DNA from 2 places in the Streptomyces sp. NBC_00459 genome. Region 2 is predicted to be linked to the other one. Evidence: riboswitches for the same ligand, from Rfam matches in the RefSeq annotation. Region 2 holds a riboswitch; the other holds the start of a gene.

Region 1 (5,416 bases), 1.4 Mb from region 2:
TCGGCGGTCGACAACAACAACACTGTGCTCATGCGGGCGCTCCCGGTGGAATGAAAGGCAGTCCTTGCGGCGCGCCCGACTCGATGAGCCGCCAGAGCGCGTCGGTGTCCGCGTGCTGTTCGACGAGATCGCCGAGCAGGTCGAGCTGTTCCTCGCGCAGCCCGGCGAAGGAGGTGTCGGCGGCGGGTACGAAGCGGCGGCCCGCGGCGGCGGCCACCTCGCGCAGGAACGCCCGCCGGAACCCGTCGGATTCGAGCGAGCCGTGCCAGTGCGTACCCCAGACGCTCCCGACCCGGCACCCGTCCAGGAAGCTCTCCCCGCCTGCGACTTCGGCGACCCCGTGATGGATCTCGTACCCCTCGACCTGTTCGCCGAGGGCGGTGCCGACGGGCCGGGTGAGGGTCTTCTCGCGGGCGAACCGCACCCGTACGGGAAGGACCCCGAGCCCCTCGACATGGCCCTGCCGGCTCTCGACGTCGTCCTCGATGTGCTCGCCGAGAACCTGGAAGCCACCGCAGATGCCGAGCACGGGCCGCCCCTCGGCGGCCCGGCGCATGACGGCGTCCGCGAGCCCGCGCTCACGCAGCCACGCCAGCGCCTTCACGGTTCCGCGCGTCCCCGGAATGACGACGAGGTCGGCGTCGGCCAGTTCCTCCGGCCGGTCCACGAACCGCACCACGACGCCCGGTTCGGCGGCGAGCGCGTCCACGTCGGTGAAGTTGGACATCAGCGGGACCGCGCACACGGCGACCCGCAGCACGTCCTCCCCGACGGGCGGGGCGACGTTCGACTCCCGGACCGTCCCCCGCAGCGAGACCCGCAGCCCGTCCTCCTCGTCGATACCGAGCCCGTGCCGGAAGGGCAGCACGCCGTAGGTCGGCCGTCCGGTGAGCCCGAGCAGCATGTCGAGCCCGGGTTCGAGCAGGCTGACATCCCCGCGGAACTTGTTGACGAGGAACCCGGCGACGAGCGCCTGGTCCTCGGGGGACAACAGGGCGACCGTCCCGAAGAAGGAGGCGAAGACCCCGCCGCGGTCGATGTCGCCGACGACGAGCACCGGGAGCCGGGCATTGCGCGCGATTCCCATGTTGACGATGTCCGTCCGCCTGAGGTTGATCTCAGCCGGGCTCCCGGCCCCCTCGCAGATCACCGCGTCATACGTGCCCCGCAGTTCGGCGAGGCACTCCAGCACGGTCCCGAGAAGTTGCCCCTGCCGCCCTCCGTGATAGCCGCGCGCACTCATCTCGCCCACCGGCTTCCCCATGAGCACGACCTGACTGCTCTGGTCGCCCCCCGGCTTCAGCAGTACGGGGTTCATGAGCGCCGTCGGCTCGATCCGGCACGCCTGCGCCTGCATGGCCTGCGCCCGCCCGATCTCGGCACCCTCACGCGTGACGAAGGAGTTGAGGGACATGTTCTGCGCCTTGAACGGCGCGACCTTGACCCCCTGCCGCACCAGCCACCGGCAGATCCCGGCGGTGACGACACTCTTGCCGGCGTCGGAGGTGGTCCCGGCGACGAGCAGCCCACCACCCAGAGCCCCACCACTCATGAGGTACGCCCCTTCGCTACGAGTCGTGCGCTGACACTGACCCCGAGGGCCAGCCAGGTGACGCGCCGCGACAGCCGTACAGCCCGCTCGACGTCGGACACGCGGACAGCCCGCCCGGACTCCCCGTTGAGCACCGGCCGATGCTCGACCCGCCCCCCGTAGGACAGCGTTCCGCCGAGCCGAACCCCCAACGCCCCCGCGAACGAGGCCTCCACGGGCCCGGCGTTCGGACTGGGATGGCGCCCGGCGTCGGCACGCCAGGCCCGGACGGCCCCGCGCGGATCACCGCCGGCGACGGCGGCGAGTACGGCGGTCAGCCGCGCCCCCGGCCACCCCGCGAGGTCGTCGAGCCGCGCGGAGGCCCACCCGTACCGCCGGTATCTGTCCGACCTGTGCCCGACCATCGCGTCAAGGGTGTTGACGGCCCGGAACCCGACCAGCCCGGGCACCCCGCCCAGGGCGCCCCAGACGAGCGCGCCCACCACGGCGTCGGAGGTGTTCTCGGCGACGGACTCGACGACGGCCCGGGCGATCCCGTCGGAGTCGAGGGCCTGCGGATCCCGTCCGCAGAGGTGGGGCAGCCGCTCCCGCGCCCCTTCGAGGTCCCCGGCCTCCAGCGACCGGCCGACGGCCCGTGCCTCCCGGCCGAGTGAGGTACCGCCGACCACGGCCCAGGTGGTGGCGGCGGTGAGCGCCACGGAGGCGGTACGGGACGGACGGACGAGTGAACCGGCCGCCATGGCAAGGGAGACGGCACCTCCCACACACACGGCGGTGTGCAGCGCGCCCCACCCCCGGTGGTCCCGCCACAGCACCCGTTCGACGGCGCCGGCGGCCCGCCCGAACGCGGCGACCGGATGCCCGCGGCGAGGGTCGCCCAGGATCAGATCAGCGAGGAGTCCGGCGGTGGCGCCGTACGCGAAAACGCGATCGGCACGCATCGGCTCAGCCGGCCGTGGGGGCGGGCAACGGCCTGGTGCTATGCCTCGAACGGCAGCCGAACATGGTGATATGTCCTCACTCAGGGTGTCCACGCCCTGGTTCGACGAGACCGGCGGCAAGAGTTCCTGGCTCCCGGGTTACCTACCCCGGTGACAGTGGCGGGACCGCGCCGGATTCGCACCGGCTTCCTCTTCTGCCGCCGTACATGGCTCCGGCAGTCCACCACGGGCCCGGAACACCCGTCAACTTGCCGTTGACCTGGAAGGGAGGACTGTGCTGAGCCCCACACCGCGACCGGATCGGGGCGACGAAAAACGCCCGCTCCGACCGTGACCACCGGTAGGGCGGTCACGGTCGGAGCGGGCGACGAGAGGGTGTCCGGCCGGGTCAGGCCACGATCAGATAGATCCCGTACGCCACCACTGCCGCACAGGCGGCGAAGCACGCGTACGCGCCGGAGACGGCAAGACCCGCCGACTGGCCCTGCGCGACCGCCCGTTCGCGGCGCGAGAGTCCGACGATGCCCAGGGTGAACACTCCCACCATGGCCACGGTGATGACGAGGCTGACGCCGAAGACGGAGCCGAGGGCTGCCCAGTCGATCTTCATGTTGCTTCCTTCTGCTTCTCGCTCGGACCGGGAGCCGGACTCAGAGGGCTGTGGCCGACGGCTTCGCCGTGACCTCGGCCGGGGACGGGATGGTCGCCGTCAGGTTGTCGGCGACGGTGCCCACCGGCGGCGGGGTCACAGCCGCGATGGCAGTCGTGATGACGCCTGCGGGCTCTGCGTCCGCGGCGCTCTCGGGGGACTCGCCCTCGACATGGTTGACGTTCGTGTGGTCGATCACCTCGCGGCGCGACACGACCCAGATCGCCGTGCTCGAAGCGATGAGGAAGACGGCCACCAGAGCCGTACCCCAGTCGCCGAAGCCGGTGACGTACTCCGCCAGCGCGCCGACGAGAGCCGCCGCGGGCAGTGTCAGCCCCCACGCCACGAACATCCGGGTCGCTGTCGACCAGCGGACCACGCCGCCCTTGCGACCGAGGCCCGCGCCCATCACCGAACCCGACACCGAGTGCGTGGTGGAGAGGGAGAAGCCGAGGTGGGAGGAGGCCAGGATGACCGTCGCCGCACTGGTCTGGGCGGCGAAGCCCTGCTGGGGCTGAAGGTCGGTAAGACCCTTGCCCATCGTCCGGATGATGCGCCAGCCGCCCAGATACGTGCCGAGCGCGATGGCCAGGCCCGCGGAGAGGATGACCCACACCGGGGGATCGGAGTCGGGGGAGACGGCGCCGCCCGCGACCAGGGCGAGGGTGATGATGCCCATCGTCTTCTGCGCGTCGTTCGTGCCGTGGGCCAGCGACACCAGGCCCGCGGACGCGATCTGGCCGACCCGGAAGCCCTTCTCCGCCGCCTTGCCCTCGGCCCGCCTGGCGCCGAGCCTGTACGACAGCCGGGTCGCCAGCATGGCGGCCATGCCCGCCACCAGCGGGGCGGCGATCGCCGGGATCAGCACCTTCGTCACCAGCACGTCGCCGTGGACGGCGCCCGTGCCCGCCGAGGCGATGGTCGCGCCGATCAGGCCGCCCATCAACGCATGAGAGGAACTGGACGGGAGCCCGACCAGCCAGGTCAGCAGGTTCCAGAGGATCGCCCCGACCAGCGCGGCGAAGATCACCTCGGGACGGATACCGCTCTCGTCCACGAGGCCCTTGGAGATCGTGTTGGCGACCTCGACGGAAAGGAAGGCGCCCACGAGGTTGAGCACGGCCGACATGGCGACCGCGACCTTGGGCTTGAGTGCACCGGTCGAGATGGTGGTGGCCATCGCGTTGGCGGTGTCGTGGAAACCGTTCGTGAAATCGAACGCAAGCGCGGTGACGACCACGATCGCGAGGATCAGCGAGAAGCTTTCCATTTACCCAGATTTCTTTGGGACATCAGTGCCATGTGGACCGTAGGCAATCTGGATGAACGGAAGATGAACTGGTGGGGGATGGCGGGTGACCTGATATGAGGTGCCGCTCCTCCGGATGTGCCGGACGGGTGACGCCCCTTCCTCAGACGCCCTTCGCGAACCGTTCGAGCTGGGCCGACGACCCGTTGAAGAGGTTCTGGTCGCCCGGCAGCGGGCCGCTGTTGTCGTACTGCCAGAACGTCCAGGACTTCCAGCCGCCGGACGGCAGCGCCCCCGCGTCGGCCGCGTCGTAGCGGGCCAGCCACAGCGCGTGCTTCGAGGTGAAGACGCTGCTGCTGTTCGTGCAGGTGTTCCACCAGTGGGCGGTCGTGTAGATGACCGGACGGCGGCCGGTGAGCCGGGCGACCTCGTCGCTGAAGGCCGTGATCCACCTGGCCATCTCCGCCTTGTCGAGGCCGTAGCACTTGTTCTTTCCGTACGGGTTGTACTCGACGTCGAGCGCGGGCGGCAGCGTCCGGCCGTCCGCACGCCAGGCCCCGCCGTTGCGCACGAAGTACCGGGCCTGGGTGATGCCGGACGACCTGTCCGGTAGGGCGAAGTGGTAGGCCCCGCGGATCAGGCCCGCGGCCCGTGAACCGTCGTACTGCCGGCTGAAATACGGACTGCGGTAGGTGTGGGACTCGGTCGCCTTGATGTATACGAAAGCGGCGCCCTTCGCCTTCGCGGACTGCCAGTCGACGTCCTTCTGGTGCGACGAGACGTCGTGCCCCTTCGGCTCCTCCGCCGCGGAGACCGGAACCTCCGTCAGAACGGTCCCGCCGATGGCGAACGCCGCCGCGGTAGCCGCGAGAGCGCGGGAGCGGCGGCGGAAGGCTCGGTGATCACGGGCCATGTGTCCCCCCGGAATGGCTGCGTGCGTGACAAATCTCCAGGAGGCTACTGGAAGATCGAAGGATTTCCGGCGATCTCCGGCCAAAGTGCACGCACGCGCCGATGCGTACGCA
Region 2 (5,416 bases):
GCCGAGCGGTAGCCGCGTTCCAGTTCGCCGTGGAGTATGTCGCCGGCCGAGCCCTCCTTGAGCGCGCCCGGGGCGGCGACGATCTCCAGGAGCCAGGCGTAGGCCTCGCGGCGGGCCTCGGAGCCGTACACCTTGACCGCGGAGGCGTCCTGGGGGGTGAGGGTGCCTTCCTGGACGGCGTTCACCATCTGCCAGTTGAGGAGTTTCATCGCGTCCAGCCTGGTGTGGATCTGGGCCAGGCGGCGGCGGACCCACGGCAGGTCGACGACGCGGCGGCCGTCCGCGAGCTTGGTCTCCATCGCCCAGCGCTGCACGTCGTGCAGGGAACGGATGGCCATCGTGCCGTGAGCGGCCAGGGTGACGCGCTCGTGGTTGAGCTGGTTGGTGATCAGCCGCCAGCCCTGGTTCTCCTCTCCGACGCGGTGGGCGACGGGGACACGGACGTTCTCGTAGTAGCTGGCAGTGGTGTCGTGCGAGGCGAGGGTGCGGATGAGGGTGCAGGAGTAGCCGGGGTCGGTGGTCGGCATGAGGAGCATGGTGATGCCCTTGTGCGGCGGGGCGTCCGGGTCCGTGCGCACGGCCAGCCACACCCAGTCCGCCGTGTCACCGTTCGTCGTCCAGATCTTCTGGCCGTTGACCACGTACTCGTCGCCGTCCCGTACCGCCCGCGTCTTCAGGGCGGCCAGGTCGGTGCCCGCCTCCGGCTCGCTGTAGCCGATCGCGAAGTCGATCTCACCGGCGAGGATCTTCGGCAGGAAGTACGCCTTCTGCTCCTCGCTGCCGTAGCGCATGATCGTCGGGCCGACGGTGTTGAGCGCCATCAGCGGCAGTGGTACGCCCGCCTGCGCGGCCTCGTCGAAGAAGATGAACTGTTCCATCGGGGACAGCCCGCGCCCCCCGTACTCCTGCGGCCAGCCGACACCGAGCCAGCCGTCGGCGCCGAGACGGCGGATGGTCTCGCGGTAGAAGCGCTTCTGGGCGACATGGTCGCTGAACCGCGAGTAGGCGCGGTCCGGCACCAACTCGGCGAAGTAGGCGCGCAGTTCGGTGCGCAGCTGCTGCTGCTCGGGCGTGTATTCGAGATGCACGGCGCCTCCTGCTGGCTCCCCAAGGCCGGACCTGTCGGCGCACACGGTAGAACGTGTTCCAGAAATTGGGAATGGTGGTGCACGCTCAGGTCCGCACATGCCCGAGGGGGTCCCGGATGTCCGGGACCCCCTCGGGGCAGTGCGGTCAACTGCTCAGTGCGCCGCGGGAGCCGCCTGCGGCTCGGCGCCACTCGCCCCGACGGCCGCTGCCGCCTTCGGTACGAGCAGCCGTTCGGCCAGCAGTCCGAAGACCAGGCCGAACGCGGTCCACATCGTCGCCTGGATGGCGAGCGTGGCCACGCGGTACCTCCACAGCAGGCTCGCGGAGAAGCCCTGCGGGACCTCGTTGGTGAACGACGGCAGGAAGGCGTACGCGAGTCCCACGACCAGGACGAAGAAGGCGCACGCGGCAAGCGTCGCGTTCCAGTTGCCCAGGCGCGGTGCGAGACGCTTGCCCAGGATCACCGCGCCGACGGCCAGCAGCACGCTCAGCGCGACCATCAGGAAGAACAGCGCGGTGCGCTGGTTGAGGGTGTCGGGGTCGCCGACGGCGGGCGGGTTGGCCGGGTACTTGAGGAACGGCACGACGTACACGGCGAGCAGTCCGGCCCCCGCGAGGAGCAGCGCCGTCGCGCGCGGCCCGAAGCGGCCGATCCGGCCGAGCGCGAAGCAGTACGCGAGGGCGGCGATACCGCCGAACGCGACGCCGTAGACGAGGACACCGGTCCCCAGACCCACGGTGGACTGCAACGCACGGGAGACGAGAGCCTCTTCGGCATGCCCGCTGTGGGCCTCGTGCATCTCCTCGAACGCGATCGCGTCGTCGACGAGCGGCTCGGCGAGGAGGTACGCGACGACCCAGACGAGCACGCCCGCGACCAGGCCCGCGAGCATGCCGCGGACCAGGAGGTTTCTGACAGTGGTGGAGTTCATGAGCTCGTACGTTTCCCTGTCTTCGTCAGTGGCAGGGGAAGCCGAGCAGGTGACGGGCGTCGTGCACCCACTCGTGCACGCCCTCGCCGGAGACCAGGGAGGTGGCACCCTGTTCGGCGCCGACGAAGTAGAGCAGCACCAGCATCAGCACACCGAAGAAGACCGCCCAGGGGGCGATCGCACCGATCGGCAGCTTCTCGGGTACGGCGGTGGGCGCGGCGGTCGGCTGGACTGCGGACTGTGCCATGACAGGACCTCCTGGGGGAACTCGCGTCCCGTATCGGTGGTGCAGAGGACGACAGTCACGGGTCTGACTTGCCCCCGGACCGCACCGGGCGGGTGCGTACGGGGCTTACAGTGGCGCGACCGTGCCGGATTCCCACCGGCTTCCGTCGAACCGTCGTCAATATCGACGAGAAGGTACCGCGAAGCGGGGGTGCGGCCAAGGGCGCGCGGGACGGCGTACGGCGCGCCGGTGCGCCGTACGCTGCCTCAAGTGCCGTACATGACAAGAGCATTGGGGCAGAATGAGCGCGGGAGCGACCGGATGACGAGCCGAGTGATGTTGATCTCACCGGCGATCAGTGCGGCCCTGCGGGAGGCCCGTTTCGACGACGACTGCCCCCTGGACGCCTCGGGCCTGCGGCTCGCGCGGGCGGCGGCGGGGTCTCTCCCGCCGGTCTCCCGGGTCTGGGTCTCCCCCACCGCGCGCTGCCGTGAGACGGCTCGGGCGCTCGGCCTCGACGTCGGTCCGGTGCCGGGCCCGGCGGGTCTGGACGCGGGCCGCTGGCGCGGCGCGACCCTGGCCGAGGTGACGGAGAAGGAACCGGAGGCGTTGGCCCAGTGGCTGACGGATCCGCAATCGTCCCCGCACGGCGGTGAGTCGGTGGGTGCGCTCTGCGATCGGGTCGCCCAATGGCTGGACGACACAGCAGCGCAGGTCACGGGCCGGTCCGTCGCGGTCGTCGAGCCGGAGGTCGTACGCGCGGCGACGGTACGGGCGCTGGGGGCGCCCGAGTCGGCGTTCTGGCGGATCGACGTTCCGCCGTTGACGGCAACGGAGTTGAGCGGCCGGGCGGGACGCTGGAACGTGCGGCTGGGCGGGCAGTTCGGCGCGCCTCACGAGGAGTAGGCGGGGCGCACCGCACAACGGCCGGGGAACGGCGCGGGTGTGAACCCGCGGGTTCACGGAACGCCGCGTCTCACCCGGCGTCGTGCCCGGAGCCCGGTGTCCGAAGCGTCCATGCGAAGTCCGTGCACGCCTGTGCGCACTCCCGGCAGGCCTTCGCCGTGTCCTCACCACCGGGGTGGTCGTCGAAGACCTGGGCGGTTTCCAGGCAGACCGTGCTGCACCACTCCAGCTGGACCCGGAGGGCAGCCTCGTCGAGGTCCGCCTGTTCGGAGAGCAGCCGGCACGTCGCGTCGCACACCTCCGCGCACAGAATGCCCTTGCGGCGCGCGAGGGCCTCGTGGGGAGGTCCGTCCGGGTCCGCGAGACTCGCGCGCAGTGCGCACGCCCGCGCGCCCTCGGTGCACGCCTGGGCACAGACGAAACGGTCCTCCAGGAACCGGAAGAGTTCCTGTTGCGTGGTTGGCGTAGTTGTAGGGGTCACGTCGGTCGAGTTGCCTGAGCACGGCCCGCCAAACCCTTGGATTCAGCTGTCGTAGTCGATCGTCAGAGTCTCCGAGACCGGGAACGACTGGCAGGTCAGGACATAGCCCGCAGCGACCTCCGCGGGTTCGAGGGCGTAGTTGCGGCGCATGTCCGCCTCGCCCGAGGTGACCAGCGCCCGGCAGGTGCCGCAGACGCCGCCCTTGCAGGCAAACGGCAGGTCCGGCCGGGTGCGCGCGGCCCCGTCGAGGACGGTCGCGTCCCGGGACAGCGCGGTCGTGGTGGAGCGGCCGTCGAGGGTGATCGTGACCCGGCTCACCGGGCCCTCGGCCACCGCGTCCGTGTGCCGGACCTGACGGACCGGCTGGTCGTCGGCGTAGAAGAGTTCCTGGTGGACCCGGTGCGCGGGCACGCCCAGCTCCGCCAGCAGCTGCTGGGCGTCGCGGACCATGCCGTGCGGTCCGCACAGCCACCAGTGGTCGGTGCCCGGGACGTCGACGAGGCCCGCGAGGAGTGCGGCGAGCCGTTCGGCGTCCAGTCGCCCCGACAGCAGCTCGGCCTCGCGCGGCTCACGCGACAGTACGTGCCCCAGCTGGAAGCGCGTACGGTACAGGTCCTTCAGGTCCGCCAGCTCGTCGGCGAACATCACGGTGTCCGTACGCCGGTTGCCGTACAGGAGGGTGACCTGTGAGCGGTCGTCGGCGGCCAGGACCGACTCGGCGATCGACATCATCGGGGTGATGCCGGAGCCGGCGGCGATCAGGACGTGGCGGCCGGAGACGGTCAGGTCGGGCGTGAAGGCGCCGGTAGGGGTCATCACGTCGAGCAGGTCACCCGGGCGCACCTCGTCGACCAGCCAGGACGAGAACAGGCCGCCGGGCACCACCCGTACGCCGATGCGGGGTCGTTCGCCGGCCGGGGCGCAGATCGAGTACGACCGCCGCTCCTCGCGCCCCTCGAACTCCCGGCGCAGGGTGAGCGACTGCCCCGGCGCGAAGGCGTACTCGGCGGCCAGGTCCGCCGGCACCTCGAAGCCGACGGCTACGGCGTCCGCGCACAGCCGTCGTACGTCGGCGACTTTCAGGGCGTGGAAGACCGGGCGGCGGCGGACAGGGGCGGGCGTGGCTGCCGAGGCCGTGGTCGGGGCGGTGGGCGCGGCCATCAGATCTCCTTGACGTACTCGAACGGCTCGCGGCAGGCGTGGCAGCGCCACAGGGCCTTGCAGGACGTGGCAGCGAAACGGGAGGTCTCCTCGGTGTCCGCCGAGCCGCAGCGGGGGCAGGGCACTGTGCGCCGGGTGGGCAGCAGCGAGAGGGCGACCGGGCCCTGCGGTGCGGCGCCGGGCGGGGCGATGCCGTGCTCGGTGAGCTTGCGGCGACCGGAATCGGTGATCCAGTCGCTGGTCCACGGCGGGGTCAGCACCGTACGGATCTCCACGCGCGGGTACCCCGCCGCCCGAAGCCGGGCGTCGACGGCGGCGCGCATCTCGGCCATCGCCGGGCAGCCCGAGTAGGTCGGGGTCAGGCTCGCCACCACCGTCCCGTCCCCGGTCACCTCCACGTCGCGCAGGACGCCGAGGTCGGCCAGGGTCAGCATGGGCAGCTCGGGGTCGGGCACCCGCTCGGCGATGCTCCGGGCACGCCGGACGTCCTCGATCCCGGTCACAGACACGGACGTGGTCACCATGTCGCCTCCGGGTGGGCGCGGGCCACGCTCTGCAACTCGGCGAGCAGCGGGGCGAGATGCTCGGTGTGCCGTCCGTCGCGCCCTGCGCCGTGCGCTG

The links. Region 2 has a riboswitch for cobalamin ahead of OHN74_RS02820 (CbtB domain-containing protein). Riboswitches for the same ligand answer to the same signal wherever they lie in the genome.
Region 1: it holds a riboswitch for cobalamin, as region 2 does, so the genes downstream of both, OHN74_RS09015 (cobalamin biosynthesis protein) here and OHN74_RS02820 (CbtB domain-containing protein) in region 2, are expected to answer to the same signal.

The regions. Positions count from the first base shown of each region.
Region 1 covers NZ_CP107903.1:2,071,870-2,077,285, reverse strand. Annotated here, with positions in the region: gene cobN (cobaltochelatase subunit CobN) at 1-32, opposite strand, end outside; gene OHN74_RS09020 (cobyric acid synthase) at 29-1,552, opposite strand; gene OHN74_RS09015 (cobalamin biosynthesis protein) at 1,549-2,493, opposite strand; cobalamin riboswitch at 2,592-2,736, opposite strand; gene OHN74_RS09010 (hypothetical protein) at 2,882-3,103, opposite strand; gene OHN74_RS09005 (inorganic phosphate transporter) at 3,144-4,412, opposite strand; gene OHN74_RS09000 (lysozyme) at 4,555-5,304, opposite strand.
Region 2 covers NZ_CP107903.1:689,347-694,762, forward strand. Annotated here, with positions in the region: gene OHN74_RS02810 (acyl-CoA dehydrogenase family protein) at 1-1,088, opposite strand, end outside; gene OHN74_RS02815 (CbtA family protein) at 1,242-2,021, opposite strand; gene OHN74_RS02820 (CbtB domain-containing protein) at 2,047-2,268, opposite strand; cobalamin riboswitch at 2,306-2,437, opposite strand; gene OHN74_RS02825 (histidine phosphatase family protein) at 2,569-3,153, shown strand; gene OHN74_RS02830 (ferredoxin) at 3,224-3,634, opposite strand; gene paaE (1,2-phenylacetyl-CoA epoxidase subunit PaaE) at 3,677-4,795, opposite strand; gene paaD (1,2-phenylacetyl-CoA epoxidase subunit PaaD) at 4,795-5,319, opposite strand; gene paaC (1,2-phenylacetyl-CoA epoxidase subunit PaaC) at 5,313-5,416, opposite strand, start outside.